Regions from separate parts of the Paraherbaspirillum soli genome, predicted to be linked through region 1. Evidence: predicted binding sites of a transcription regulator. Region 1 holds the regulator's gene; the other holds the start of a gene.
What was found. Region 1 encodes FliA, which starts transcription of late flagellar genes. Its sites were predicted from a motif close to CTAAAGTTTNNNNNNNNNNNGCCGNTA; they were not measured.
Positions count from the first base shown of each region.

Region 2: ACFPM8_RS06210 (DUF342 domain-containing protein) is a predicted target of FliA. The motif match lies at 9,801-9,827, and genes of this name have one in related genera.

Region 1 is NZ_JBHSMT010000029.1:291,544-307,026, reverse strand. It holds gene ACFPM8_RS19030 (CheR family methyltransferase) at 1-885, shown strand; gene cheD (chemoreceptor glutamine deamidase CheD) at 885-1,502, shown strand; gene ACFPM8_RS19020 (protein-glutamate methylesterase/protein-glutamine glutaminase) at 1,515-2,609, shown strand; gene cheY (chemotaxis response regulator CheY) at 2,713-3,111, shown strand; gene cheZ (protein phosphatase CheZ) at 3,113-3,754, shown strand; gene ACFPM8_RS19005 (hypothetical protein) at 4,202-4,357, shown strand; gene ACFPM8_RS19000 (alpha/beta fold hydrolase) at 4,416-5,300, shown strand; gene flhB (flagellar biosynthesis protein FlhB) at 5,506-6,648, shown strand; gene flhA (flagellar biosynthesis protein FlhA) at 6,708-8,756, shown strand; gene flhF (flagellar biosynthesis protein FlhF) at 8,753-11,248, shown strand; gene ACFPM8_RS18980 (MinD/ParA family ATP-binding protein) at 11,254-12,096, shown strand; gene ACFPM8_RS18975 (RNA polymerase sigma factor FliA) at 12,142-12,885, shown strand; gene fliL (flagellar basal body-associated protein FliL) at 13,186-13,668, shown strand; gene fliM (flagellar motor switch protein FliM) at 13,699-14,703, shown strand; gene fliN (flagellar motor switch protein FliN) at 14,696-15,145, shown strand; gene fliO (flagellar biosynthetic protein FliO) at 15,142-15,483, shown strand, end outside.
Region 2 is NZ_JBHSMT010000010.1:45,843-61,325, forward strand. It holds gene ACFPM8_RS06175 (penicillin-binding protein 1A) at 1-1,107, opposite strand, end outside; gene ACFPM8_RS06180 (alpha/beta hydrolase) at 1,261-2,085, opposite strand; gene ACFPM8_RS06185 (TonB-dependent receptor domain-containing protein) at 2,315-4,393, opposite strand; gene ACFPM8_RS06190 (CCDC90 family protein) at 4,644-4,877, shown strand; gene ACFPM8_RS06195 (LysR family transcriptional regulator) at 5,279-6,181, shown strand; gene metE (5-methyltetrahydropteroyltriglutamate--homocysteine S-methyltransferase) at 6,310-8,598, opposite strand; gene ACFPM8_RS06205 (LysR family transcriptional regulator) at 8,840-9,760, shown strand; gene ACFPM8_RS06210 (DUF342 domain-containing protein) at 10,002-11,648, shown strand; gene ACFPM8_RS06215 (copper chaperone) at 11,914-12,693, opposite strand; gene ACFPM8_RS06220 (tyrosinase family protein) at 12,690-14,165, opposite strand; gene phnD (phosphate/phosphite/phosphonate ABC transporter substrate-binding protein) at 14,498-15,483, opposite strand, start outside.

The sequences.
Region 1 (15,483 bases):
ATGCGTATAACCAGCAACCAGACACCCCGTTCCAGCTCAGGCGCAGCGCGCGACTTCCTGCTGACCGACAGCGATTTTGCGCGGGTCCGCACCCTGATTCATCAGCGTGCGGGGATCTCGCTCAGCGAACAAAAGCGCGAGATGGTGTATAGCCGCTTGTCGCGCCGCCTGCGCGAGCTGGGCCTGACCGAGTTCACCTCTTATCTGGCGGCGCTGGAAGCCGATAACGACAGCGAGGAATGGCAGGCGTTTACCAATGCGCTGACGACCAACCTGACGGCTTTTTTCCGCGAGGCGCACCATTTCCCGTTGCTGGCGGAGCATGCCGTCAAATGCCCTCAGCCGCTCAGCGTCTGGTGCTCGGCCGCTTCCACCGGCGAAGAGCCGTATTCGATCGCGATGACCTTGATCGAAGCGCTGGGCAGCCGCGCCAGTTCCGCCACCATCATCGCCACCGACATCGACACCCAGGTTTTGGAAAAAGCGGCGATCGGCGTCTACACCATGGAGCAGGTCAGCAAAATCTCGCCCGAACGGCTCAAGCGATTCTTCTTGAAGGGCTCCGGCGCTCAAGCCGGCAAAGTGCGGATCCGGCCTGAAGTGGCGGCGATGGTGCAGTTCGCGCAACTGAACCTGCTCGATCCAAGGTGGGATTTGAAGGAGCCGTTCGACGCCATCTTTTGCCGCAACGTGATGATCTATTTCGACAAGCCGACCCAGGGCCGCATCTTGCAGCGCTTCGCGCCGTTGATGAAGCCGCACGGCTTGTTGTTTGCCGGCCATTCGGAGAATTTTTCCTACGTCAACCAACCGTTCAAGCTGCGCGGACAAACCGTGTACGAACTGAGCGCGTTGGGCGCGCATCGCGCCAAAGGCAATGCGTAATGGCGGCAAGCGGAGAGGCGGTCGCAACGCATCATTATTTCGATCGCGAATTTAATATTCCCGCGGTCAAGTTGCTGCCCAACGAATATTTCGTCACCTCGTCCGACATGGTGCTCAGCACGGTGCTGGGCTCGTGCGTGTCGGCCTGCGTGCGCGACAGCACCGCCGGGGTCGGCGGCATGAACCATTTCATGTTGCCGGACGACGGCAGCAGCGCGTCGAAAGAAGCCTCGTCGTCGATGCGCTACGGCGCGTATGCGATGGAAGTTTTGCTCAACGAATTGCTGAAAGCCGGCGCCAAGCGCGAGCGGCTGGAGGCCAAGGTGTTTGGCGGCGGCGCGGTGCTGGCCAATATGACGACGCTCAATATCGGCGACCGCAATGCCGATTTTGTGCTGCGTTATCTGCAGATGGAACAAGTGCGGGTCACCGCCCAGGATCTGCGCGGCAGCTGGCCGCGTCGGATCAGTTACTTCCCCGGCACCGGCAAGGTCATGGTGCGCAAATTGCGGCGTGAGAACGATGCGGCGCAGGTACAGCGCGAAGAACAGGTATTGGCGCAAAGGCTGGCAAAACCGCCGGTACGCAACAGCAGCAGTGTGGAATTATTCAAATAACAGGAGCAGCGTGTGAGCGCAACTAAAATCAAAGTTCTGTGTGTCGACGACTCGGCCCTGATACGCAGCCTGATGACGGAAATCATCAATAGCCAGCCCGACATGACGGTGGTGGCGACCGCGCCCGACCCGCTGGTGGCGCGCGATTTGATCAAGCAATTCAATCCCGACGTGCTGACGCTGGACGTCGAAATGCCGCGCATGGACGGCTTGGATTTTCTGGAAAAACTGATGCGCCTGCGGCCGATGCCGGTGGTGATGGTGTCGTCGCTGACCGAACGCGGATCGGAAATCACGATGCGCGCGCTGGAACTGGGCGCGGTCGATTTCGTCACCAAGCCGCGGCTGGGCATCCGCGACGGTTTGCTGGAATATACCGACCTGATCGCCGACAAGATTCGCGCCGCGTCCAATGCCCGCCTGCAGCCGTCGCGCCGTCCAGCCGCAGTTGCCGACGCCGCTGCCGGCAATGCCGCAGCGCAGGCGCCGATGCTGCGCAGCCCGCTGCTGAGTACCGAAAAACTGATCATCATCGGCGCCTCCACCGGCGGCACCGAGGCGATCAAGGAAGTGCTGCAGCCGCTGCCGCCGGATAGTCCCGGCATCATGATTGCGCAGCACATGCCGCCCGGTTTTACCAATTCTTTCGCGCAGCGCCTCAACGGCATTTGCCGCATCACCGTCAAGGAAGCCGAGCACGGCGAGCGGGTCTTGCCGGGTCACGCCTACATCGCGCCGGGCGGATTCCATATGTCGCTGGCGCGCAGCGGCGCCAACTATGTCGCCCAGCTGGACCAGGAGCCGCCGGTCAACCGCCATCGGCCCTCGATCGACGTGCTGTTCGACTCGGTCGCCAAACACGCCGGCAAAAATGCAATCGGCGTGATCCTGACCGGCATGGGCAAGGACGGCGCCGCCGGCTTGCTGCGCATGCGCCAGGCCGGTGCTTACACGCTGGCGCAGGACGAAGCGAGCTGCGTCGTGTTCGGCATGCCGCGCGAAGCGATCGCGATGGGCGCCGCCAACGAAGTGGCCGGATTGTCGGAAATGAGCCAGCGCCTGATGGCGCGCCTGATGTCGTTCGGCGGCAGCGGCAACCGGGTATAGGAACGTAGGTCGGCGATAGAAGGAAAAAGGGATTAAGAATTAAGTTGGCCCAGTCGCAGCGAGTGCGAGTGGGCTGTCATGGTAAACATTGTCTGGAGTAATCATGGTTGATAAAAACATCAAAATTCTGGTCGTGGACGATTTCCCGACCATGCGTCGGATTGTCCGCAACCTGCTGAAGGAACTGGATTTCGTCAACGTCGACGAAGCTGAAGACGGCGCGGCCGGCTTGCAAAAGCTACGCGACGGCAATTTCGGTTTTGTCGTGTCGGACTGGAACATGCCCAATATGGATGGGCTGACCATGCTGCAATCGATCCGCGCCGATCCGCGCATGGCAAAAATGCCGGTGCTGATGGTGACCGCGGAAGCCAAGAAAGAAAACATCATTGCCGCCGCCCAGGCCGGCGCCAACGGTTATGTGGTGAAGCCTTTCACCGCCGCCACGCTGGAAGAAAAGATCACCAAGATCTTCGAGAAGATCGAGAAAGAGGGAGCCTGACATGACGCAGGACACACCTCATATGCCGGTTGCAGTCGACTCCGCCGAGCAGCTGGTCAATCGTATCGGCCACCTGACCCGGCTGCTGCGCGAAAGCATGCGCGAGCTGGGACTGGACCAGGAAATCGCGAAGGCGGCGCAAGCCATTCCCGACGCCCGCGACCGTTTGAATTATGTGGCGGCGATGACCGAGCGCGCGGCCGAACGGGCGTTGAACGCGATCGACGTCGCCCAGCCGATCCAGGAGCAGCTGGCCAAGCAAGCCAAGGGACTGGGCAAGCGCTGGGATGAATGGTTCGCCAGCCCGGTCGAACTGGACGATGCCCGCGTGCTGGTGCAGGACACCCGCGCCTTTCTCGCCGACGTGCCGCCGCAAGCCAGCGCAATCAATGCGCAGCTGATGGAAATCATGATGGCGCAAGACTTCCAGGATCTGACCGGCCAGGTCATCAAGAAGATGATGGAAGTGGTGCATGAAATGGAGAAGCAACTGCTGCAAGTGCTGATCGATAACACCCCGGTTGAAAAACGGCAGGAAAGCAACAGCCTGCTGAACGGCCCGCAGATGCGGGCGGAAGAGAATCCGGATGCGGTTTCGGATCAGGGGCAGGTGGATGATTTGTTGTCGAGTTTGGGATTTTAAAAATTGTGGGACAGAGTTTAAGAGCCGCCGCAGCGCGGCGAATTACTCTGTCCTCAACAAGCCACAACAATTGCGGGACAGAGTTTAAGAGCCACCGCAGCGTGGCGAATTACTCTGTCCCCAACTGACTAAGATACAACGCATAAACTCCCAAGAAAAGCATTACGGGACAGAGAGAAAAAAAACCACAGCACACCGAATCACCGAGCGTCCGACCCCCATCACCCCAACAACGCCCCAGCGTTGCCCACCTCCCACCCCCACCGCATCGCCCACACGGCATCAGAATTTGGCGTCTCATGACTCCTCTTTCACTCACCACGCCTTATGAAATTTCTGGTTCTCAGCCACTTTCCTTGACGTAAGAAAGCTCTCTTACTACCTTGAATATGCCAACTCGGTGGCGATCAATGGGTTCTTATCATGGAATGAAGGAGGGAAATAATTATGGCTTATGCATGGATATTTAACGTAAACGAAATCGTTTCTACGAAACAGGCGGAAGCGTTTCCGGACTTGGTGGTGGAGATTGAAAAACGCCATCTGACTGAGGCCGAACAAGCCGAACTGAAATCAGAAGAGTCAGAGGAATCAGCGGAATAGAAGCAGAGGAATGGAACCGGTGGGGATTTCAATTTTGCGTACTCAAGCGTGGAGACAGATGACACAGTGCGAACGCAGCGGCTTTTACGAGACCAGCGATGGACACCGGCTTTATTGGGAGCGTCACGGCAAGATAGGCGGGCGCCCCATTTTTTTTCTGCACGGCGGTCCCGGCGGTTATAGCAGCGCGCAGCATCTTGTTTTCTTCGACCTGAATCGCTTCGACGTGATTCTGTTCGACCAGCGCGGCTGCGGGCGATCGCAACCGCACGGCCGGCTCCTGCACAACAATACGTCGCTGCTGGTCGACGATATCGAGGCATTGCGCCGCTATTTTGGATTTACCGGCATCAGCCTGCTCGGCATCTCCTGGGGCAGCTGGCTGTCGCTGCTGTATCAAAATCGCTTCCCCGAATCGGTTGCGCAAATCACATTGGCATCTGTTTTCGTTCCAACCAAAGATTACGTATCCGCTTACGAGCAGGCGCTGACGCTTTGCTTGCACAAGATGCGCCAAGCGCCGGAAATGCTGACGCTGGAAGATTTATTTTGCGCGCTGCACTCGGCCGATTCGCAACAACGGCGCGCAGCGGCAAGGCTATGGCTAGGCGCGTCACTCATGCTGGATGGCAAAACAATGGACCTGTCCTGGTGCGATGCGGATATCGACGAACAGGCAATCCGCGCTATCAATCTGGAACTGTATTACCACCTCAACGACTATTTCGTTACTGCGCAAGACCTGGACCTGGTATTCCGGAGCGCGGAGCCGCTGGTGGTATTGCAGGGGGTGCGCGATGTGTTCGGATTGCAAAGTCTGTGCTGGTTGCGTCGACGCGGATCGTTGAAAAGCCGGCTGTTCCAGGTCGGGCACGATGCCTTTGAACCCATCTTTCAGCACGCGATCCGGAATGCGGCATGCGGCGACTTGCGTCCGCGTTAGCAAGGGTTGGAGGCGCACTTATGTGAATCGATTCACAAGATAATTCGCTCTTGTTAAAAGATTACGAATGGCCTGTTCTCCCCATTCCCCCACCGATTGCGCAAGCAGCAGGTCAATCCCCACCCTGTTTGGCCGATCGCATTCTTGTCGGTGCATCAATAATCGCTCCTGATGGGACGCTGTTCGTCCCTCGTTCGGAGCATGCATGTCGGAAGAAAGCGATCTCGAAAAAACTGAACCTGGCTCTCCCCGGCGACTGGAAAAGGCGCGCGAAGAAGGCCAGGTTGCGCGTTCGCGTGAATTAAGCACGTTCGTATTGCTGACCACCGGCATCGGCGGGCTGTGGCTGACGGCCGTGCCGATGACCGAGCATGTGGCGCATGCGTTGCGCCACACATTGCAGTTCGAACGCGCCGCCGCTTTCGAGCCGGCGCACATGATGGAGCAGGCCGGCAGCGTGGTGGTGGACGGGCTGCTGGCGCTGTTGCCGTTGCTGGCCATGATGGCGCTGGCGGCGCTGGTGGCGCCGCTGATGCTGGGCGGCTGGCTGTTTTCGACGCAGACGCTGGCGCCCAAATTTTCCAAACTTAATCCGATCGCCGGCATCGGCCGCCTGATGTCGACCCAGGCCCTGGTCGAACTGGGCAAGGCGCTGGCCAAGTCTGTGCTGGTGGGCGGCATCGCCTACTGGGTGATTTCCGGCAATCTGGAAACCATCATGGGCTTGCTGACCGAGCCTATGCATGCCGCGCTGTCGCATACGGTGCGGCTGGTGGCGCATTGCTGCTGGCTGATCATTGCCTCGCTGCTGCTGGTGGCGGCGATTGATGTGCCGTACCAGTTGTGGAACCACTACCGCAAGCTGCGCATGTCGCGCGAGGATTTGCGCCAGGAACACAAGGAAAGCGAAGGCGATCCGCAGATCAAAGCCAAGATCCGCCGTCAGCAGCAACTGATGGCGCGGCGCCGCATGATGTCCGAAGTGGCCGGGGCCGATGTCGTCGTGACCAATCCGACCCACTTCGCGGTCGCCCTCAAATATAGCGACAAAGACATGCGCGCGCCGCGCGTGGTGGCCAAGGGCAGCGACCTGATCGCGCTGCGCATCCGCGCCATCGGCGCCGAACACAAAATCCCTATCCTGGAAGCGCCGCCGCTGACGCGCGCGCTGTACCGCCATACCAATCTGGGCGAGGAAATCCCGGCCGCCTTGTACACCGCCGTGGCCGAAGTGCTGGCCTGGGTTTATCAGCTAAAGCGCTGGCGCGACGAAGGCGGCATCGCACCACGGGCGCCGCAGGATTTGCCGGTGCCCGCATCACTTGATCCATTAGGGAGTCCGACATGAAGTCGCCCGGTTCCACCTCAAGTTTTTCCTTGAGCGCATTCCCCAAGTTGCAGGCGCTGATGGCCGGCAGCCAGGTCAAGGGCTTGGCCGGCCCGATCCTGGTCATCATGATCCTCGGCATGATGATTTTGCCGTTGCCGCCGTTTGTGCTCGACCTGCTGTTCACTTTTAATATCGCGCTGTCGGTGATGGTGCTGCTGGTCAGCATGTACACCATGAAGGCGCTCGATTTCGCCGCCTTCCCGGCGGTCTTGCTGTTCTCGACCTTGTTGCGCCTGTCGCTGAACGTGGCCTCGACCCGCATCGTGCTGATGGAAGGTCATACCGGCCCGGACGCCGCCGGCAAGGTGATCGAAGCTTTCGGTCATTTCCTGGTGGGCGGCAATTTCGCGGTCGGGATCGTGGTCTTCATCATCCTGGTGGTGATCAACTTCATGGTGATTACCAAAGGCGCGGGACGGATTGCCGAAGTCGGCGCCCGCTTCACGCTGGATGCGATGCCGGGTAAACAAATGGCGATCGACGCCGACCTTAACGCCGGCCTGATCGGCGAAGACGTGGCGCGCAAACGGCGAGCCGAAGTTTCGCAGGAAGCCGACTTTTACGGCTCGATGGACGGCGCCAGCAAGTTCGTGCGCGGCGACGCCGTGGCCGGCTTGCTGATCATGGTGATCAACGTGGTCGGCGGCCTGATCGTCGGCGTCGCCCAGCATGGCCTGGACATCTCGGTCGCGGCCAAGAATTACACTCTGCTGACCATTGGCGACGGCCTGGTGGCGCAGATTCCGGCACTGGTGATCTCGACCGCGGCCGGCGTCATCGTCTCGCGCGTGACCACCGATGAAGACGTCGGCCAGCAATTGATGGGGCAGTTGTTCGCCAATCCGCAGGTGCTGTTCCTGACCGGCGGCATCATCGGCTTGATGGGTCTGATTCCGGGCATGCCGCACATCGCGTTTTTGATTATCGCGGGTGGCCTGGTATGGCTGGCGCGGCGTCAAATGCAAAAGACGGCGCAGGCCGCCCATGTGGCCAAGATGCCGCCGACGGTTGCCGCGGCTTCCGCCGAACCGGCCGAAGCGAGCTGGGACGACGTGGCGCTGGTCGATCCGCTTGGGCTGGAAGTCGGCTATCGCCTGATCTCGCTGGTGGATCGCAACCAGAACGGCGAACTGCTGGGACGGATCAAGAGCATCCGTAAAAAATTCGCACAGGACATCGGCTTCCTGGTGCCGGTGGTGCATATCCGCGACAACCTGGAACTGAAGCCGAACACGTATGTGATTACCCTCAAAGGGGTGGAAGTCGGGCACGGCGAAGCCTGGCCCGGGCAATGGATGGCGATCAATCCGGGGCAGGTCAGCGCCTCGCTGCCGGGGACCCCGACCACCGATCCGGCGTTTGGCTTGCCGGCGGTCTGGATCGAGAGCCAGTTGCGCGAACAGGCGCAGATTTACGGCTACACCGTGGTCGACGCCAGCACCGTGATCGCGACCCATTTGAATCACCTGATCCATATCCACTCGGGCGAATTGCTGGGCCGCCAGGAAGTGCAGCAACTGCTGGACCGGATCGCCAAGGAATCGCCGAAGCTGACCGAAGACCTGGTGCCCAAGGTGCTGCCGCTGACCACCTTGCAAAAGGTGCTGCAAAACCTGCTCGACGAAAGCGTCCCGATCCGCGACATGCGCACCATTCTGGATGTGCTGGCCGAGCACGGCGCCAGCGTCAGCGACGCCGGCGATTTGACTTCATTGGTGCGGCTGGCACTGGGTCGCGCGATCACCCAGCAACTGTTCCCCGGCGTCGGTGAACTGCAGGTGATCGGCCTCGACAGCTCGCTCGACCGCGTATTGCTGCAGGCCTTGACCAACGGCAGCGGGCTGGAGCCCGGCCTGGCCGACAGCCTGCTGCTGCAAACCCAGTCCGCGATCCACCGTCAGGAACAAATGGGGCTGGTGCCGGTACTGGTGGTGCAGCATCCGCTGCGCGCCTTGCTGGCGCGCTTCCTGCGGCGCAGCCTGCCGCAGCTGAAAGTCATGTCGCACGCCGAGATTCCCGATACCCGCACCATCAAAGTCACCGCCACCATTGGAGGTAAAGCTTGAGTACCAACGCCACAACCATCGTCGCCCCGTCCAGCCGTGAAGCGTTGCGCCTGGTGCGCGAACAACTTGGTCCGGACGCCATCATCCTGTCGAACCGGGTAGTCGACGGCGGAGTGGAAATCATCGCCATGCTGGATCAGGAAGACGTGCCGCAACCGCAGGCCACGGTGCCGCCGCCGGTTGAATCGGTGGCGCCGCTGCTGCCTGTCGCCGCAGCACCGGCACCAACACCGGTACCAGCACCTGTCGCCGCGGTGCAAGCGGTAGCGCCCATATCTACACCTGCCGCACCCGCCGCACCCATCGCCGGCAGCAACAACAGCGTCATCAGCGAAATCCATTCGATGCGCGGCATGATCGAAGAGCAATTGGCCGGCCTGGTCTGGAACGACAAGCAGCGGCGCGATCCGGTGCGCGGCCATTTGTTGCGGACCTTGCTCGGCGCTGGCTTTAGCGCACGGCTGGCGAAAGCGATGCTGGACCATTTGCCGACCGGCCAGAATTTCGCCACCGGCATGGCCTGGGTCAAGGCCGAACTGGCGCGCAACCTGCCGCTGCTGGAAAACGAAGACGCGCTGATGGACGCCGGCGGCGTGTACGCCTTGATGGGCCCGACCGGAGTCGGCAAGACCACCACCACCGCCAAACTGGCGGCCCGCTGCGTGCTGCGCTTCGGCCCGGAAAAACTGGCGCTGCTGACCACCGACAGCTACCGTATCGGCGCTTTCGAGCAGCTGCGCATCTACGGCCAGATTCTGGGCGTGTCGGTACATGCGGTCAAAGACGCCGCCGACTTGCGGCTGGCGCTGGACGATTTGCGCGACAAGCACATGGTGTTGATCGACACCGTCGGCAAAAGCCAGCGCGACCGCACCGTGTCCGAACAGGTCGCCATGCTGTGCGGCGCCGGCCGTCCGGTCAAACGTCTGTTGTTGCTGAACGCCGCCAGCCACGGCGACACGCTGAATGAAGTGGTGCACGCTTACAAGCACGGCGCCGGCGGCAACGAACTGGCCGGCTGCATCTTTACCAAGGTGGACGAGGCGACTCATCCGGGCGCATTGCTGGACACCGTGATCCGTCACCGGCTGCCGGTGCATTACGTTTCGACCGGCCAGAAAGTGCCGGAAAACCTGCTGCTGGCCGACCGTACGCAACTGGTCGACAGCGTGTTCCAGGCCGCCAGCCGCAGTTCCCTATTCGTGCCCGGCGAGGCCGATCTGGCAGAGCGTCCGGCACCGTTGAACAACGATGCCGAAGTGGCAGCGGCGGCAGCGCAAGCGGCGGCCCAGGCCGAAACCACCGAACGCCTGCGGGCCCAATGCCAGCAGCTGATCCGGGCGCTGGCGCACGATGCCGAGGAATTGGCCGCCAACGCCGCCGCACTCGCCAACGGCCAGATCGGCTTCGACGGCACCCGCGACCTGTGGCGCGACTTGGCCGACGACAACGTCAGCAGCAAGGTGCTGACGCAGAAATTGCTGAGCCAGGCACGCACCGAAATCGCATCCGCCTGTAGCGATGTCGTGCTGGCCATGGGCGGCAAGGTTGAACTCAATGCAGAACAAAGCGGCGACGCCTATATCCTGCACGGCAGCTTGCTGCTGTCGGATCGCGGCGGCATGCCGTTGGCAGCCCCGCATCAAGTGTTGAGCACGGCCGCAACAGCGATCACCACCGCGGCGATGGCGGCGGTGCCCGGACAGCGGCAACGCGATTGGCTGCAGCAACAGGATTTCGGCAAACCGCTGGTGCATCTGCTGGAGTGCATGCCGCTGCCGGAAGCGATGCAGGACTGGTCGACCGACGGCGTGCAGTGGCTGGCACGGGCCCGCGCCGCCACTCCGGTGCTGGACGGCGGCGACAGCACGACCTTGGCCAAGCTGGCCTATCAGCTGGATTTCACGCCGCAGCAAGCCGTCATTTACAAGGGCAAGGCAGCACTGCAATCGCTGGCGGAGACCACAGTCGCCCTGCGCCTCGGCAGCAAAGGCGATGCCGGCGCATTGCCTGCGCCCGCGCTGCGCTGCGTGGTGGTGCGGATCGCCGACCGCCACAGCGGCAAGCAGCTGGCGCAATGGTATTTGTTAAGCAATCTGGGACCGCAATTGGCGGCGTCGCAATTGGCCGAATGGACTCGCTGGCGCCTGGCGGCTGATCCTTATTTCCGCTTGCTCAAGCAAGCCGTCCAGCAACTCGGCGGCTGCGGCCAGCCGGGCGATGCCGACATGCTGAAGCGCTTGCTGATTGCAGCACAGGCCAGCACCACGGTGTGGCGCTTGCTGCATGCGCAGGACAGCTGGGCGCCGGCGGCGCGCAGCTTGCTGGCGCAACTGGCCGGGCGTCAGATCCGGCCCGGCGCCAGCCGGCCGGCATCGGCGGCAGTGTTGTTTGAAGGCTTCGGCAAATTGATCGTGTTGCTGGATGCGCTGGATGCAGAGGGCGCGACGAGCCCGCGCCAGCTGTCCGGCATCGCTGCGGTGCAGGGTTGATAGGCATGAGCAAGGTAGTCAGCGACCAGGCCGACGGTTTGCGGCGCTTGATGGCGCAGCACGCCGGCGCCAACCCGGTGCGCGTGTTCGCGCTGGTCGGCAGCACGCCGGCGGTCGGCGCCACCAGCGTCGCATTGAACCTGGCGGCCGCCTTGGCGCAGCAGGGCCAGGACGTGCTGCTGCTGGAAGAAAAAAGCGGGCCGCAGTCGGCCAGCGCGGTCTGGCAGATCAATACCGGCGGCAGCTGGTCCGACGTCGCCGCGCAACGCCTGCCGCTGCAAGCGGCGGCCGGACGCGCCGCCTGCGGCGTGTGGGTGTTGCCGGCAGCCGGCAGCGCCGACCAGACCGATGTGCGCAGCGTGTTCCAGGGCCAGATCGTCCTGATCGACGCCAGCCTGGACCGCAACGGCGCCTTGTCGCCGTTGGCGGCGCAGGCCGACGAAGTGATCGTGGTGCTGCGGCCGCAAGCGGCGTCGATCACCGCCGGCTATGCCTGCATCAAGCAGCTGCACTATGCGCATGCGTTGCAGCAGCTGCGCATCATGCTCAATCTCGCCACCGATGCCAACGAGGCGCAACGCGTATTGAACAACCTGGTCGGCACCGGCAGCCGCTACCTGGCGCTGGCGCTGGAACCGGCCGGCTGCGTGGTGGACGACCCGCGACTGGCGCATGCGCAGCGGCTGGGCTTGAGCGTGGTGGAAGCGTTCCAGACCAGCCCGGCGGCGATCGACTTCCGCCGCATTGCGGCCGATTTGCTGCAATGGCCGTGGCGTGCCCGCGTGCCCAACAAGCAAGCTTCGCCAGTCGGCGTCAGTCAGCCGCAGCGCGTGCTGCAACCGAGTTAATGCAACCACCGAAATTTGATCGTCTAAGTCAGTAAGGATGTCTCCATGTATACCGCGCAGGGAAAAATCGACAAGTCCGACACGCTGGCCAAGCACGCGCCGCTGGTGCGGCGTCTGGCCTTGCAACTGATTGCCAAATTGCCCGCCAGCGTCGAGCTGGACGACATGATTCAAGCCGGCATGCTGGGCTTGCTGGACGCCGCCAATCGCTATCAGGAAAACCAGGGCGCGCAATTTGAAACCTACGCCAGCCAGCGGATTCGCGGCGCCATGCTGGACGAGCTGCGCGCCAACGACTGGCTATCGCGTGGCTTGCGGCAATCGTCGCGCAGCGTGGATGTGGCGGTGCAGGCGCTGGAACAAAAGCTGGCGCGGCCGCCGACCGAACGCGAGATCGCCCAGGCCATGCAATTGTCGCTGGAAGAGTATCAGCAGCTATTGCAGGAGATACACGGTTCGCAGCTGGTGTATTACGAAGATTTCGACACCGGCAGCAACGAGAATGCGTTTCTCGATTCGCAAATCGGATTGGGCGAGCAGGGCGGTCATGGCGATCCGCTGGAGCGCATGCTGGAAAGCGGCATGCGGCACATGTTGGTCGAAGCGATTGCGGCGATGCCGGAGCGCGAGCGGCTGTTGCTCAGTTTGTATTACGAGCAGGAGCTCAATCTGCGGGAAATCGGCGCGGTGCTGGAAGTCAGCCAGTCGCGGGTGTGCCAATTGCATAGCCAGGCCATCAGCCGGTTGCGGGCGCGCTTGCATGAGACTAGCTCTAGCGAGGCGGCGTGAGGTGTTGATCGCTGCATTCTGATCCCGGTGAGCTGCTATCTGGATCGCCGTCAGCGCGGAAAACCGACATCGCCAAGCCCAACACAATTCAACGCAACCCTCGATGCTCCTGGCTCGTCAATCGAGGGGCAAAGTAACACTAACAGTTTCCAAATAGTTTTTTCAGAATGGCAAGTCAAGCAACTGCTAAATAAAAATTTAGCAAACGCTAAAGTTGAAGCGGTTTATCCCTTTAAATCAACAAATGGCGCGACACGCTTATAGCCAAGAATACAGACTGAAATTTTATGCAGGAAAACCATGGCCAAAACTACCGACAAAACAGTGGAAACTCCCAAGAAGAAAGGCAAGCTTGGTCTGATCATGATCGTGCTGGTAGCCGCCGCAGCAGCAGCCGGGGCAGCTTATTACTTCGGCATCAATCACATGAGCGCACAGGCAGCGACGCCCGCCGCCGCGCCGCCGGAAACTCCGATCTTCGTCGCGCTGGAACCGTTTACGGTCAACCTGCGGCCGGACGATCGCGACCGCTATTTGCACATCGGCGTCACGCTCAAGGTGGCCGATGCCAAATCGCAGGCGCAGTTTGCGCAATATCTGCCGGAAGCACGCAGCCGCATCCTGACCCTGTTGTCCAATCGCGAACCGGCCTCATTGGTCACCTCCGACGACAAGAACAAGCTGGCCGATGAGATCCGCGACGCGCTGAACCTGCCTTTGGTCGCCAATCAGCCTGCGCAGCATGTCAGCAACGTGCTGTTTACCGCCTTCGTCGTGCAGTAACACCCACCGACACATCAATGAGACCCATCAATGTCGTATGAACAGATACTGTCTCAGGACGAGGTAGATGCACTGCTGCAGGGCGTAACCGGCGAAGCCGATCACGCCGCTGCCGCGCCGCCTTCGCAAGATGGGGTGCAGGCGTACAACCTGGGCACCCAGGAACGCATCGTGCGCGGCCGTATGCATACGCTGGAGATCATCAACGAGCGTTTTGCCCGCCACTTGCGCAGCACCCTGTTTACCTTCATGCGCCGCACTGCCGACATTTCGGTCGGTGCGGTCAATATCCAGAAGTACGGCGATTTCATGCGCCACCTGCCGGTCCCGGCCAACATCAATCTGCTGCACATGAAGCCGCTGCGCGGCACCGCGCTGTTCGTGTTCGATCCGAACCTGGTGTTCCTGGTGGTGGACAATCTGTTCGGCGGCGACGGCCGGTTTCATATGCGGGTCGAGGGGCGCGATTTTACCCAGACCGAGCAGCGCATCATTCACCGTTTGCTGAACCTGGCGCTGGAAAGCTACGGCAATGCCTGGAAGCCGATTTATCCGCTCGAGTTCGAATACCTGCGGGCCGAGATGCATACCAAGTTCGCCAATATCGCGACCCCCAACGAGGTCGTGGTGAACACCACTTTCCATATCGAGTTCGGCCCGATCGGCGGCGCGCTGCATGTGTGCATCCCGTATTCGATGATCGAGCCGATCCGCGCTCTGCTGTCCAATCCGGTGCAGGATGAAGTCGAAATCGACAAGCGCTGGGTGACCCAGTTGTCGCAACAGGTGCAAAGCGCCGATGTCCAGTTGAAGGCGGAGTTCCAGACCATCCCATCCACCATCGGCCAGTTGTTGAAATTAAAAGCCGGCGACGTGCTGCCGATAGAAATGCCGGAATCCATCATTGCCAAAGTCGACGGCATACCGGTATTGGAATGCGGTTATGGCATTTCGAACGGCCGTTATGCGCTGCGAGTAGAGCAAATGATCAATCACCGGGACGGTGATTTAAGCAAGGGAAACGAGAATGAATGACGACAACAAGCCGGATCAAGCGGTAGACGAGATGGACGATTGGGCCAGCGCGCTGGCGGAACAAACCTCGGCCTCGCAGCCGGAGCCTGCGCCGGCACCGGCCTTTGCGCCACCGCCGGTGGCGGCCAGCACCGCCAATGTGTTCCAGTCGCTCAACGGCAGCAGTGCCGGCGTCGCCAAAACCGACATCGACATGATCCTGGATATCCCGGTGCAGCTGACGGCTGAACTGGGCCACACCCGGATCACCATCAAGAACCTGCTGCAGCTGGCGCAGGGTTCGGTGGTCGAGCTGGACGGCCTGGCCGGGGAACCGATGGACGTGCTGATCAACGGCTACCTGATCGCCCAGGGCGAGGTGGTGGTGGTAAACGACAAGTTCGGGATTCGCCTGACCGACATCATCACGCCGTCCGAACGCATTCACAAATTGAATCGATGAAGCAGAACATGCTGTCGCGGCTGGCAAGCTGTTGGCTGACCGTTGGTCTGGGATGGGCGGCGCTGCCTGCTGCGGCGCTGCCGATGAACTCGGCGTTGATCTCGGGCTCGGCGCCGGCGCAGCCGGTCGCCGTGAGCACCGCTGCCGCCGTCCCGTCATGGGGCGCGGCCGGTTTGCTGCAAGCCGGTCTCGGCCTGGCGGTGGTGGTGGCGCTGATTTTCTTGTGCGCCTGGGTGGCGCGCCGCCTGGGTTTGCAACGGCATGGCAACGGCCAACTGGTCAAAGTGGTGGCCAGCACCATGATCGGCCAGCGCGAGCGGGTGGTGGTGGTCGAGATC
Region 2 (15,483 bases), on a different contig from region 1:
CCTGTCCTGCAACGCCTCTTCGATCGCCTGGTCGCGCTGATCGCCATCCGCCGGCAACTCGATCGAGGCTTCCGGCCCGCGATAGCCGTGGCGCCGGTCGTAATCCATCACGCCCTTGCGCACCGCGTCGTAAGCCGCTTTCTGATCCGCCGCATTGAGCGTGGTGATCACCGTCAGGCCGCGGGTGTAGGTCTCATCCTTGTATTGCGCGTACAGCATCTGGCGCACCATTTCGATCGCGTATTCGGCATGCACGCTGAAGCTATTGCCGTTGGTCTTGACCTGGATGTCTTCGCGCAAGGCATCGTCGTATTGCTGCTGGTCGATGAATTTCAGCTCGAGCATGCGCTTCAGGATATAGGCTTGACGCAGCCTGGCGCGTTTTGGATTGACCACCGGGTTGTAGGCCGACGGCGCTTTCGGCAAACCGGCCAGCATGGCCGCTTGCGCCAGGCTGATGTCTTTCAGGTCCTTGCCGAAATAGCTGCGGGCGGCAGCCGCAAAACCGTACGAGCGCTGGCCCAGGAAAATCTGGTTCATATAGACCTCGAGAATCTGGTCCTTGGTCAAGGCCGTCTCGATCTTGTACGCCAGCAGGATTTCATAAATCTTGCGCGAGTAGGTTTTTTCGCTCGACAGGAACACATTGCGCGCCACCTGCATCGTGATGGTGCTGGCGCCCTGCGAGGCGCCGCCGTGCAGCAGGTCGGTCACGCCGGCGCGCAGGATGCCGATGACGTCGATGCCGCCATGCTGATAAAAGCGCGCATCTTCAATCGCCAGCACCGCTTTTTTCATGTTGTCCGGGATGTCCTGTAATTTGACCAGACTGCGCCGCTCCTCGCCGAACTCGCCGATCAGCACGTGATCGGCGGTATAGATACGCAGCGGCACTTTGGGCCGATAGTCGGTGATGGCATTCAGGTCGGGCAATTGCGGCGCCATCACGACCAGCACATACACCAGCAGCAAGCCGCCGATCACGGCTCCGGCCAGCGCCAGGCCGCCCATGGTGAATAACAGACCGCGCATCAGACTGCCGCCCTGTTTGGCCTTGCCGGACTGACGTTGATTTGATTCTTGGTTTGATTTTTTCGTTGATCGCATAACAATATTCGATGGAAATAGCCCTGTATCCTACAACATGCGCCGTCAGCGACACCCAAATCGGCTGCTTGGGGTCGCCTCCGGAAACGGGTGCGAGCGGTTCGGGGGCGGTGCGGCGATGTGGCACAACCTGAGTTGCAAGCGGAGATCGGCTTAGCGCGACGGTGATTTTGAATTGCTTAAGAGAGACTGGATCATCTGATGCGTGGCCTTGGCGGCAAGTTCCGGCGACTCCATCGGAAACAAATGCCCGCCCGGGATTTTCAGGAAATAGCGCCCGACCAGACGGCGCGTCGCGGCCAGGCCGGCCTGGCGGCACTCGACCGAATCGGTGCCGCCGACAAAGCCGATCGGCACCGGAAAACCGCGCCGGATCGAACGTCCCATATCGTGCGGCACGGTGCGATAGACCGCCGTTTCAATCTCGCGCCGAAAGCGCAAGGTCAGTTGGCCCTGCTCTTCTGCCATCCCATATTGTATGTAGTCGCGCAACACCTCGGGCGGCCAGCTGGCGAACACCGGCTTGGCGGCGAAGTGCTGGTACGCGGCTTCGACGCTGGGCCACAGATTGCGGCGCTTCTCCGAAAAGCGCGCATGCGAAAACAGCCAGTCGATGCCGAACGCTTTGGCGCCCCGCAGCACGCCGGCACGCCAGCCGGCCACCACCGGCGTATCGAGCATCAGCACGCAACGTACCAGATCGGGACGCTGTTGCGCCGCCATCAACGCCAGGCCGCCACCCATCGAATGTCCCAGCAGAATCACCGGCTGGTCGTAGCGCGCGGCCAGTTCGTCGATCAGCTCCTGCACCAGCTCCGGCCAGCCGTCAGTCACCGGATATTGCGGATTGTGCGCATGCATGTCGAGCGAACGGACGTCGTAATCGCTGCGAAGGCAATCCAGAAAACGCCGATAAGTACCGGACGGGAAGCTATTGCCGTGAACAAAGTGCAAGATCGGGTGCTTCGGGGATGTCATAGAGGTCGCAGCGAGGCTGTTTTGATGGGGTCTTATTAAAAGCCCAAAGCAGCCAGTGCGACAAAGAAAATTTTAGAGCGTGGCCTCAGAAGGAGTCATGCTGGTACAGCGAAATCTTGCGTGAAGTAGGGTGGATGAGCGTAGCGTTATCCACCGTTTTTGGATGCGTCAAGCGCAGGTGGCACATCAAGCGGCGGATAACGCTGCGCTCATCCGCCCTACTTCATGGTTAGAAACGCGCGTTCAAGCCCAGCCACAAACGACGCCCTTCATCCACCAACCAATTGCCTTTGACCGTCGCCCGCGGCCGCTCGTCGATGTCCACCACCTTGTCGGTGACGTTCAGCAGCGCCGCATTCAAGGTCAGCATTTTATTGATCGCATAGGACGCGGCCAGATCGAAGGTGGTGGTGGCAGGACGGGTCCGCACGCCGGTGCCGCCATTGCGGTACGCCGCCCAGAACTGTTCGCTGACATAGTTGACCCGGGCAAACGCCGTGACGCCGTCGCGCGGCAGCCAGTCGAGTTTGACGTTGGCAGCATGTTTCGGGGTTTTATCCAGCGGCTGCCCTTTCAACGAACTGCCGTTGAACGCGGTTTCGCCGTCGCTTTCACGGCGCGAATCGGTATAGGTGTAGTTGCCGGACAATTTCCATTGCTTCGCCAGCGGCAAGGTCAAGCCGGCTTCGACGCCCCTGATATTGACCTTGGCGATGTTGTTGTAGGTATATAGCGGCAGGCCGGTAATCGGATCGTTCATGCGCGCATAGTCGCTGACGATCTTGTCCTTGAAATCGTTATTGAAAATCGTCAGGTTGGCGATCACGCCGTCCGGTCCGTCGTAGCGCAAGCCGATTTCCTGGTTGATGCTGGTTTCCGCTTTCAAATCCGGATTGCCGTACAACACGCCGGGCATCGAGGTCGGGCCGCCGCTGGACATCACATAACCTGCCGAACTCTGACGCAGATTGGGTGCGCGGAACGCCTTGGCGACGCCGCCGCGCAAGGTCAGTGTAGGCGCCAGCTGATACACCGCGTAAGCGCGCGGGTTGAAGTGGCGGCCGTATTTGTCGTCATGGTCCAGACGCAAACCGCCGGTCAGCGACAGCTTGCTGGTGACGAAGTATTCATCTTCGGCGAACAGCGCCCACGACTTGCGCGTGATGGAACCAGGATTCATGTAATTGATCGTGGTTCTGCCGATGCGGGTGGGGCTTTCCGCCGCGGTCCCTTCCAATTTATTGTCGCTGTATTGGCCGCCCATCTTGAGCACGTTGCTGGCGAACGGCAAAGTCACTTGGCCGTCCAGGATGGTGTTGGTGATTTTGGGGCTGGCAGTGGCGGCTTCGGCGCCGGCAACGCCGAAGGTCTTGTCATTGAGCTTGCCGATTTCCTGATACAGGCTGAGATCGGTGGTGCCGAAATCCCAACGGCCGCTATGCGATGCCGCCCAGTGGGTGCGCGAGTTTTCGACTTCTTCTTTGCTGTCGTCGACGGTGATCGTTTTGCCCGGGGTATAGGTCCGCTTCAGGTCTTCATGCCCTGCTTCCAGCGTAATGTCTTGATTGGCCGCAGGCTTGATGCCGAGTTTGGCGGTGATCGCGCGCGTATCGGTCTGGCTGGTGCCGTCGACGATTTTGTCTTCTTCGCGGGTATTCAAATTGCCGTACAGCTGGAGTCCGACCACATTGTCCTTGATCGGTCCGGCCAGATAGAAATCGCCTTGGTACTCGTTGCCGAGATTGGATCGCTGTTGCAGCATGGTGCTGGCATTGATCGCCCCGCCCCAGGCTTTGGGCACCTTGCGCGTGATGATATTGATGACGCCGCCGATCGCATCCGAGCCGTATAGCGACGACATCGGGCCGCGCACCACTTCGATCCGTTCGATCGCCGCCAACGGCGGAATCAAGCTCGATTGCACGCCGCCGGTGCCGCGTGAACTGGTCTCGCGCGTGCCCTGGCGCTTGCCGTCGACCAGGATCAGCGTGTATTCGCCGGGCATGCCGCGGATCGAAATGTCTTTTGAATTATTGTCGCCGCCGACAATGCTGACGCCTTCCAGATGGCTGACCGCATCCTGCAAATTATTGAACGGCTGCTTTTCCAGCTGCTCCCTGGTAATCACGCTGATCGTGGCGGGCGCATCCTTGATCTTTTGTTCGTAGCCGGTGGCAGTCACCACCACGGTTTCCAGGGTTGCCTCGCCTTGCGCAAACGCAGGAGTGGCGCTAATCAGTGCACCGCCGCACAGCAGCGGCAACGCTTGGGCACAATGGACGGTCAAGCTTTTCAACTTCAAATTCATAAAAACGATTCCCTTGATATTTATTATTGAATGATAATGATTTGCATTACCATTGTGATTTGCGATTCTGACATGAAAGATCGCTATTTATCAAGAAATATCGTTGCATCGAGTCTTTGCGCGATCTTCTTGATAGCTACAAGGAAGTGCGGCATGGAGTCAAATCAAGAGTTTTTGGTCGGATTACCGGCAGTTGAAAAAATGGTGCTACAAGCAACGTGATAAAATCCGGCGGACAGGAGGCTTGGCTATGGCAACAGTCACATTTGATACGCATAAATTCGTTAAAACGCTTGAGGCTGCGGGTGTGCCTGCATCGCAGGCTGAGGCCATCTCTAACGCAGTTAAAGAAGCGCATGATTCTGCAGAGGTTGCTACCAAGGCGGATTTGCGTGAGCTGGAGCTACGCCTGACCATCAAACTAGGCACCATCGTGGTGGTTGCCCTAGGCGCATTTACCGCACTATCAAAATGGATCGCCTGAGATCGCATTGACGTCGAAGCGCATGAAATAAGTTTCTTGGCATGATCGATTCGTAGTTCATTAAAAGCCGCCCGTTCACAACCGGCGGCTTTTTGCTTTATCGGTGCGCCCTTCGGTCCTCACTTCTCTTTCGGCGCTGCAAAAAAATGATATTGCCGGCGATGCTGATGCAGACACCTATCAGCGCCGCGGCAATCAATATGAAATCAAGCACCATACCCTCCTTCAGTGAAATGTTATGCCTGCTGCGCTGGGATCCAAATAGATTGACCTTCGGCAAGACAAGCGGCAATACTACTTTTTTCGCGTGTAGCTGCAATTGCCTGCAGTCACTGTAGCCGCTTGGACCGGGCCAACGCCAATACCAAATGCGGCGCTTAACCATCTCAAAATGGCATGGAATGATTTCACTTAGACAGCTAAATTATTTTGTCGAGATCGTCGACGCCGGCAGTTACACCAATGCGGCGGAGAGGCTGTACATCGCGCAATCGGCGCTCAGCCGGCAAATCAAGGAGCTTGAAACCTCGATGCAGGTATCGCTGCTGCAGCGCGATTCGCGGCATATCGAATTAACGCAGGCCGGACAGCTTTTTTACGAGAGAAGCAAACGTATTCTTGAGGATTTGGCCGATGCGGTGGTGCAGACCCAGCATGTGAGCAAGGGTGAACAAGGCACGATCAGGCTATTGCATTCGAGTTCGGTCACCTTGTCGGCCGCTATCGGGTCTGCGTTGAACCAGTTGCTGGCGCAATTTCCGGGGGTGTCGCTGGACATTTCCAGGGCCGCCTCGGAGCATCAGGCGCTCGACATCGACGAAGGACGCGCAGATTTCGGTTTGGTACGCTTGCCTATCCTGCGCAAATTCCCGAACATCCTGGTGCAAACGCTGTTTGAAGAAAAGCTGGTGGTCGCGGTATCGAAGCAACACCTGTTTGCACAAAGAACCGCGATTGAGATAACGGAGCTGCGTGAACAGCATTTTGTGTCTATCCCGCACAAGGATAGAGGCGGCTTGAGCTACCTGGTGGCCGAACTGTGCATGCGCCACGGTTTCTTCCCGAAGGTGGCGCGGGCGACCTCGCGCAAATCTTCGCTGCTGAATTTGGTCGAGGCGAATTTGGGGATTGCGATCGTGCCGGAGAGCATGCAGGAAGTGGCGCCGGCGGGGGTGCATTTTCTGGCGCTGCCGGAACGGAAATCGCGGTCTGCCGTGGCCTTGATTTATCGGCGCGAACCGCCGGCCATGATAGGGAATTTCATTGAGGCGTTTTTGCTCCGAATGGATTGTGTTGCCGATTAATGCTCCGTAACAAGATAGGGCGGATGAGCGTAGCGTTATCCGCCGTTTGATGTGCCGCTTGTGCTTGACGCATCCAGAACGGCGGATAACGCTGCGCTCATCCGCCCTACCAAACTCGGTTTAACGCATCACGCGACGTTACGCTCCTGCTCCACCGACTGCCGCAAACGCTTCGCTGCCAGCACCATATTCTCCAGCGCCTCATAAGTCTCCGGCCAGCCGCGGGTTTTCAGGCCGCAATCCGGATTGACCCACAAGCGCTCATCGGGAATCACGCCGCGCGCCTTGCGCAACAGGCGCTCCATTTCATCCACCTGCGGCACCCGCGGCGAATGGATGTCGTAGACGCCGGGGCCGATGTCGTTGGGGTAGGCGAATTGGCCGAAGCCGTCCAGCAACTCCATATCCGAACGCGAGGTTTCGATGGTGATCACATCGGCATCCATCGCCGCGATCCACGGCAGGATGTCGTTGAATTCCGAGTAGCACATATGGGTGTGAATCTGCGTTTCATCGCCGACCCCGGCGGCGCTGATCTTGAACGCGCGCACCGCCCAATCCAGGTAATGCGGCCAGTCGCGCGCCTTCAGCGGCAAGCCTTCGCGGAACGCCGGTTCGTCGATCTGGATCATGCCGATGCTGGCGCGTTCCAGGTCGCACACTTCGTCGCGCAAGGCCAGCGCGATTTGCAGCGCGGTGGTTTCGCGCGGCTGGTCGTCGCGCACGAACGACCATTGCAGCATGGTCACCGGCCCGGTCAGCATGCCCTTCATCGGCTTGGCGGTCAGGGTCTGCGCGAACTGGCTCCAGCCGACGGTCATCGCTTCCGGACGATAGACATCGCCGTAAATGATAGGCGGTTTGACGCAGCGCGAACCGTAGCTTTGCACCCAGCCGTTAGCGGTGAAGGCGTAGCCCCACAATTGTTCGCCGAAATATTCGACCATGTCGTTGCGTTCCGGCTCGCCGTGCACCAGCACGTCCAGCCCCAGCTCCTCCTGCTTTTGCACCACCAGGCGGATCTCGTTGCGCATCTTGTCGAGATAGTCCAGGTGGCCGATTTCGCCGCGCTTGTAGGCGGCCCGCGCCTGCCGGATTTCGCTGGTCTGCGGGAACGAACCGATGGTGGTGGTCGGGAATGCCGGCAGTTGCCATTTGGCTTGCTGTTTGGCGATCCGGGTGTCGAAAGCGGCGGCGCGCTGGGCATCGCCGGCGGTAACCGCAGCCAGACGTTTTTGCACCAGCGGATTGTGGATCCGGGTCGACGTGCGGCGGCTGGCCTGGGCTGCGCGCGAGGCGGCGAATTGCGCTTCCACCGCGGCGGCATTGCCGTTCAATGCCTGCTTCAAGGCGACGATTTCCGCCAGTTTTTGGGTGGCAAATGCCAGCCAGCTTTTCAGTTCTTCATCCAGTTTGTCCTCATGCGCCAGATCGACCGGCACATGCAGCAACGAGCAGCTGGAGCCCAGCCACAGCCGATCGCCCAGCTTGGCCTGCAACGGCGCCAGTTGGCCCAGTACCCGGTCCAGATCGGTGCGCCACAGATTGCGGCCATCGACCACACCCAGCGACAGCACTTTGTCCTGCGGCCAGCCGCTCACAAAGCCGTCGAGTTGATCGGCGCCGCGCACCAGGTCCAGATGCACCCCCGCCACCGGTAGCGCTTGCAGCAGCGCCGCATGTTCGCTCACTTCGCCAAAATAAGTGGTCAGCAGCAGCGGCGGCGCGTTGGGCGTCAGTTGCGCATAGGTCGGCGCAAAAGCGTCGCGCCATGCGTGATCCAGTTCCAGCGCCAGGATAGGCTCGTCGATCTGCACCGATTCAATCCCGGCCAGCTGCAGGCGCTGCAGCAATTGCCGATAGCCGGCCACCACTTGCGGCAACAGATCCAGTTTGTGCGCCAGGCCGGATTTGATCTTGCCCTGATACAGCAAGGTCAGCGGGCCGACCAGCGCCACCTTGACCCGATGGCCGAGCGCGCGCGCTTCGGCGATCTCGTCCAGCAACCAGTCGACGCCGCCGTCGAAGCGGACATCGGCGCTCCATTCCGGCACCAGGTAGTGATAGTTGGTATCGAACCACTTGGTCATTTCCATCGCGAAGTGCTGTTTGCTGCCGCGTGCCAGCGTGAAGTAATCGGCCAAGGTCAACTGTTTGGGATCGAAGCCGAAGCGGCGCGGAATCGCCCCCAGCAGCGCCAGCGTGCCCAGCACCTGGTCGTACCAGGCAAAGTCGCCGACCGTGACGAAATCCAGGCCGGCATCGGCTTGCGCCCGCCAATGACGCGCCCGCAAGGCCGCGCCGGTGGCGCGCAATGCGGCCTCGTCGGAACTGCCTTGCCAAAACGACTCCTGGGCAAATTTCAATTCGCGCTGAGCGCCAATCCGCGGAAAACCCAAAACATGTGCCAATGCCATCTTTATCTCCATAAATAACAAGTTCGATGACGCATGTTGGCTTAGCTTGAATTATGATTCAAACGATAAATACTCAGAATCAACTTGAATTTTACTAATACTCAAACAAAAAGGCGCCTCTAAAACCGTAGCGAGCGCCCCAAGGTCGGAGGGAGAAGCGCAGCCGTACGGAAGTACGGTGAGCATCGCAGCTCCGAGATTGGGGGGCGCAGTAGGTTTTAGAGGTGCCGGAAAGACGGTCATGCAATCGATCCTGGAACTACGCCATTTAAAGACCCTGCACGCGCTGCGCGAAGCCGGCAACCTGCTGCGCGCAGCGACACTGCTGAATGTGACGCAATCGGCGCTGTCGCATCAGATCAAGCAACTGGAAGAACACCACGGCGCCACCCTGTTCGAGCGCAAATCGGTGCCGGTGCGCTTTACGCCTACCGGCGAGCGATTGTTGAAACTGGCCGACGCGGTGCTGCCGCAAGTGGCCGAAACCGAGCGCGACCTGGTGCGACTGGCGCAAGGCGTGGCCGGCCAGTTGCGGATCGCGGTGGAATGCCACACCTGCTTCGACTGGCTGATGCCGGCCATGGATATCTTCCGCAAGCGCTGGCCCGAGGTCGAGCTGGACATCGTCTCCGGCTTCCAGGCCGACCCGGTCGGCTTGCTGTATGAGCACCGGGCCGACGTCGCGATCGTGGCCGAAGTCGATCCCGATGAAAAAGTCGATTACCACGCGCTGTTCAGCTTCGAGATCGTGGCCCTGGTGGCGCACGATCACCCGCTGGCCGGGCGCGACTACCTGGTGGCCGAGGATTTTGCCAGCGACACGCTGATCACCTACCCGGTGCCGGACGATATGCTGGACATCGTGCGCCAGGTGCTGAAACCGGCCGGCATCCAGACCGCCCGCCGCACCACCGAACTGACGGTGGCAATGCTGCAACTGGTCGCCAGCCGGCGCGGCATCGCCACCCTGCCGATCTGGGCCGCACAAAATTATCTGAACCGCGATTACGTAATGGCCAAACGAATCACGGCCAACGGCCTGACCGGCCGTCTTTATGCCGCCTGCCTGCCGGAAGTGTCGCAGCAAGCCTACCTGCTCGACTTTGTCGCCACCACGCGTGAAAGTTGCTATTTGAACCTGTTAAGCGTTGAACTGCTATGAGATGCCATCGATGAATAGTGACAAACAATGACAAAACCCCTTCATATTTTTTATCCTGTTGCCGATATAACGATCAGACACAAATCAAGGACGCCTCTATAAACCGTAGCGAGCGGCCCAAGGTCGGGGCGAGAAGCGCAGTCGTACGGAGGTACGGCGAGCATCACAGCCCCGAGATTGGGTCGCGCAGTAGGTTTTAGAGGTGACCTAAAAGCAGCAGATAAAAAAGATAAGGGGAAGCATGGAACAACTGACTTCGGGCATGCCAGCGCTGGCATTTGACCTGGATGAGGACAGTGGCGAGTTGCAGGCAACGTTTTCGCCGATGGCCGACTTGCCGCCATTGGATTTGTCGACGCTGAAGCAGGCTGTGGCCGACAGCGGCTTTGGCGAATTTCATCTGAACGAAACCGCCCTGACCTACTTCATCAGCGCCGCACTCGATGCCGAAGAGCCGTTCAGCATGGTGATCGGCGAGCGCCGCGACGGCGAATTTCAGCTGCACCTGGCGGACGATCTGATGACCGCCAGGCTGACCTTGATCCCGCCCCAGGGCGGCAAACGGGTCGACTTTGCCGTGATGGACGCCTTGCTCGAACACGGAGTGGTGTACGGCATCCTGCACGAACAGCTGGAGGCAGCGCTGGCGGCGGGCCACTGCCAGGACCTGATCATCGCCAGCGGCGATTGGCCGGAAGAAGGCAGCCCGGCCCGGCTCGACAGCCTGCTGGCCGAGAAAGAGGCCGAACTATCCAAAATCACGCAGGACGATGAGCTGGCGCGGATTCAATACGCCGACCTGGTGCGCATGCTGCTGGTCGACCCCGGCGACCGCCTGATGCGCCGCACCCCGCCCGTCGCCGGCCGCAACGGCATGGATATCCGGGGCCGCGAGATCCTTCCCAAGCCGATGGCCGACATCGTGTTCAACCCCAAGCTGCAAGGCGCCACCCCCGCCGAAGACGATCCCAACCTGCTGCTGGCCAGCATCGCAGGCCAGCCGGTATTGGTCGAAAACGGCGTCATGGTCAATCCCGTGGTCCAGGTCGAGAACGTCGACCTCGGCACCGGCAACATCCAGTTCGACGGCACGGTCCGGGTCAGCGCCGACATCAAGGCCGGCATGCGCCTGAACGTAACGGGCGACGTCATCGTCGGCGGCATGATAGAAGCGTCGGAAATCAACGCCGGCGGCAGCGTCTCGGTAGCCGGCGGCGTGATCGGCCATTCCGGCACCCAGACCGGCGTCGTGACCCTGCCGCCGGCGACTGCCAAGATTTTCTGCAAGGGTTCGGTGCAAGCGCTGTTCATGGAACACGCGCATATCGAAGCGGCCGATTCGATCGCCGTCACCGGCAGCGTGCGCCAATCCACCCTGCTGGCCGGAAATGCCGTCGTCGTCGGCAAGCAGGGTTCCAGGAGCGGCCAGATCATCGGCGGAGAAATCCAGGCCGGCAATACCGTCAAGGCGATCATCCTGGGCTCTGCCACCGGCGTCAAAACCCAGGTGCAAGTCGGCTTCGACCCGTTCCTGGAGCAGCAACTGGCGGTCAACCAACAACTGCAGCAACGCAAAAAGGGAGAGCTGGAAAAAGTCCAGCAACTGCTCGTGCATTTCCAGAACAACCCGCACAAGGCAGCAGACGGCTTGGGCGAAAAAGTCGAAGCCACCCGCCGCCAGCTGCAGCACGACATCACTACCCTGGCGAAGGAACAGACCCAGCTGAAAGAAAAAAACGTGCCGCTAGATCAGGCCAGCGTGCAAGTCGGCCGGACTATTCATGAAGGCGTGGAAATCCGTATCGGCAAGCAGGTTTGGGAGGTGAAGAACGATGTGGGGACGGCGACTGTGCGCTTGGTGGATGAGGCTATTGTGGTGGGGAGGTGAGGCGGCTTTGCGTCACTTCTGAACATAAGGGCGCCTCGAAAAACCGTAGGTCGGAAAAGCGTAGCGCCTTCCGACGTGCCGCCGACCGCTAAAAAGCCAAGGGCTTGACCGGCTGATGCGATTCACGCCGTCGGAAGGGTGTAGCAGGGGTTTCAGATGGCATGCCATCTGCCTGCGGAACGGTATCCGCTTGCAAGCGGATACGCGCCCTGCAAGGGCTGCGCTTTTCCGACCTACGCATCCTGAATTGACTGAATGGATACGCTCAGTAAACCAGCAGCCCGGCCGCAATAACAATCAGCCCGGCGCCGATGATCTCGACCTCGGGGCGTGGCCGATAGCGCTCGACGGCGCACACCGCGCTGGCGACTAGCATCAACCACAAGTTGTGCGAAGCCAGCATCGGCAGCAGCATCAGCGCCCAGCAGCTCAACACGCAACTCCGGCCGCTTTGCAAGCCATAACGGATGCAGTCGTAGTCGGCGCGCCAGCCGCGCGGCGCCAGCGGCATCGTGCGATGGCAGGCGCTGAGCGCCAGGCGTTTGTATGGCGTCAGCTGCCAGGCTGCGGCTATCGCAAATCCGAAAGCGAGCGCCCTGCTTTGCTCTGCAAAACTCACTTTAATTGCGGCCAGCAGCGTCAGGCTGACCAGCCCGGCGATCATCCAGACGGCAAGGTAACCGCTCAGGTAGCCGGCGATGGCACGGTGGCGGCGGCGCCATAGACTCCTGAGGGCGGCAGTATGTGCCGGATCGATCACCAGCGGCAGCATCATCGCGGCCACCATCAGCACCCAGCCGACAAGGTCGCTGCCCCAGCCGGCCGCTGTGCCTGCTGCGTGATGCATGTGATGGGCCGGATGCGTCCCCGTCGCAGCTTGCTGTGCGTGCTGCCAGAACAATGCGCTCCACGCTCCCAGGCTGAGCGCCGGCAGCCACCATTCCGGGTGCCGATCCGCGAATTGCGACACCCGGCGCGAAGCCGTTTGCAGCGCATGCGGCGCGCTGGCCGCAGCGCCATCGCGCTCGGGAGAAAAAACCTTCATTGGTAATAAAGGCTGACGCGGCCGATCTGGACATCCGCGTAGCCGCCCTGCTGCCGGCGCGCGACGAAGGTAATGGCAAGCCTGCTTGGGTCCCACAGACCTTGCGCCTTCAGCCGTTCGATGATCGCGCTCACCTCCAACACATACTGCAGCCCGCTGCCGGGATGTTCCTGATCCGGGCGGGATGCTTCTGCGACGCCGAACATCGGCAACGTGCCGGCGAACAAATCCTGATGCTGCTGCGGGTCGGCGCCGGCCGGCAGGTCCAAGTACACCGCGTAACTGCCGGGCACGCCGTTGCTGGTGATGTTTTCGATATTGAGGTAGGCGCTCTGCCGCGTTGTACCGGGGCCGGCGGCCATCGCCATGCGGGCCGGGCCGGTCGCTGTGACTATGTTCATGCTGGCGGTGGTCGCCGCGCTGGCGGTAAGGGCGACGGCATGGTCGGTGGCGCCAACCATTTCCGGCACCGATGCGCTCGGCATGACGGGGCTGCGCACGGCAAATGCCAGCTTGCGGTCAGGCTGCGCTTGCGGGTCCGTGACATCTTCATAACGATAGGCCAACGGCGCAACCGTCGTTGTCAGCACCTGGCCTGGCGTCAACGCGACCGCTTCGGCATCCTTGTCATGAAATTCAAAACGCTGCGTCAGCCAATTCTTGTCGGTCGGATTGGCATGCCCGGCGCGGCCGGTCCAGACATCCCAGAGGCGGTCGATGTTGGCATGATGCAGCCAGAAAATCGGGTCCAGCGCGGCGGTCGCGAAGCTGCTCATGAAACCGGCCGGGCCGCCGACTGCGATGTGCATATCGCCGTGCGGCGTCGTTTCCAGGCCGCCGCCGGGTCCGCCGCCATGGCGCGGGCTCCGTGTCGAGGGTCCGCCAAAACCGGGATGCCCTCCTTCGGCCAGCCCGACGAACAGGGCATCGCCCAGGCAAGACAAATCGACATCTTGCTCGGGGCTCTGGAAGTGAATCGGAACGCCGTCGTTCAAGCCCGAATCGCGTTGTTCGACCCGTAGTGGATTAGGCTTCCCATCCGGGGTATTGATTGCGTAAAACGCTGGCGGCAGTTGCAGCACTTTGTCGATGCTGCGGTATTCGCTGTAGTTCCAGTACGGCAGCGCCCAGTCCTTCGGGCCGCCGAGTTTTTCCACGGCGGCGGCCACGATCTGTTCGAAATACAGCAAATACATCCGGTGCCAGGGCAGGAAAAACCAGGTGCTGTGCTGGCATTGGTTCCAGAACCGCTGGCGGTCGGATGGCAGCTTGTCGGCCACCGTCGCATACGGATCGCTGTCGCGGATGTATTCATGGATCGCGGCTTGATAGCGCCAGCTGGTGGGATCGTTAATCGGCCGGCTCTGCATCTCGGCCACCGCCTTCGCGTACCACACCAGGATCGGATCCCAGGTATCGAGTTTCCAGACATCCCTGCGCACCTTGAGTGCGTCCGACGCTCCATTAGCCATGGCTTGTCTCCTCGCGCAATTGGCGGACCAATCAATGCCAATTCACTCTAGGTAAACCGACTATTGCGGTCAAGAAATTATCTTGGGATGTTGTAAGCGGAGGCGGCAGGAATCGTCGGAGATCGCACGACGATCGAGGCGGTAGATCGGGGCGATGGAAAATCCGCCCCGATCCGTGCCGTAAGGGCGCCTCTAAAAACCGTAGCGAGCGGCTCAAGGTCGGGGCGACGAAGTTGCAACACCTGCAGCTGTACGGAGGTACAGCGAGCATCACAGCCCCGAGATTGAGTCGCGCAGTAGGTTTTTAGAGGTGCCCAACAGGCGGGAGATGCTTATTTGGAACGTGCCATTTCCAGCGCCGCATCGAGCTTGCCGAAGCGGGCGGTGATCTTGTCGAATGCCGCTTGTTTTTGCGCAGTGCTCAAGCTGGCGTCATACATATTGCTGCGCAATAAACCGAACATGGTGAGGTCGGCGATCGGTTTCAATTGGGCGTCGCTGGAGTTTTGGAAACCGGACAGATCCAGTATTTTTTGCAGCACTTCGGCCTGGTTGACGCCGCCCTTTTGCTTGCCATAGGTGGTGAAGAAATCCTTGACCTTCTTTTGAACGTCGGGCGGCAAATCCTTGCGGTACAAGATAGGATCGTTGGCAATCAGCGGCGAGGTCCAGATCACCCGCACTTTCTTGAATTGCGCAGGCGCTTCCGTCTTGATGCGATCCAGCTCTTCGGTGTTGTTGGTCGCCACATCGACTTCGCCGTTGATCACCGCCAGCAGATTCTTTTTATGATTGCCTACGCTGATTTTGCTGAACAGCTTTTCCGGCTCGACCTTGTTTTTGGAGAATGCATAGTAGGCCGGCACCAGGTAGCCGGAGGTCGAGCTTTTCTCGCCGTCGGCGAAGCTGTACTTGCCTTTGTTCGCTACCAAGTCTTCGAACGATTTGATGGGGCTGGCTTGCGGCGTGATCAGCACCGAGTTGTAGCCGCGCGAACCGTCTTTCTTGACCATTTGGGCGAACACGGTCGATTGGCCGTCTTCCACCGCTTCCAGCGCGCTCTTGCTGCTTAACCAGGCGACCTGGATGGTGTTGGATTTGAGGCCGGCGACGATGTCGCTGTAGTTGCTGGAGACGACGGTGCGTACTTCCATCTTGGTCGATTTGGCCAATTCGTCCAGCATCGGCTGCCAGCGTTTTTGCGTATCTTCAGGGGTGGTGGTGGCGATCAGGCCGACGGTGATCTTCTTGGAAGCGTCTTCGGCGAAGGCGAACGAGGTCGCCAGACTGCCTAACACCAGAGCTATTTTCAGCAAAT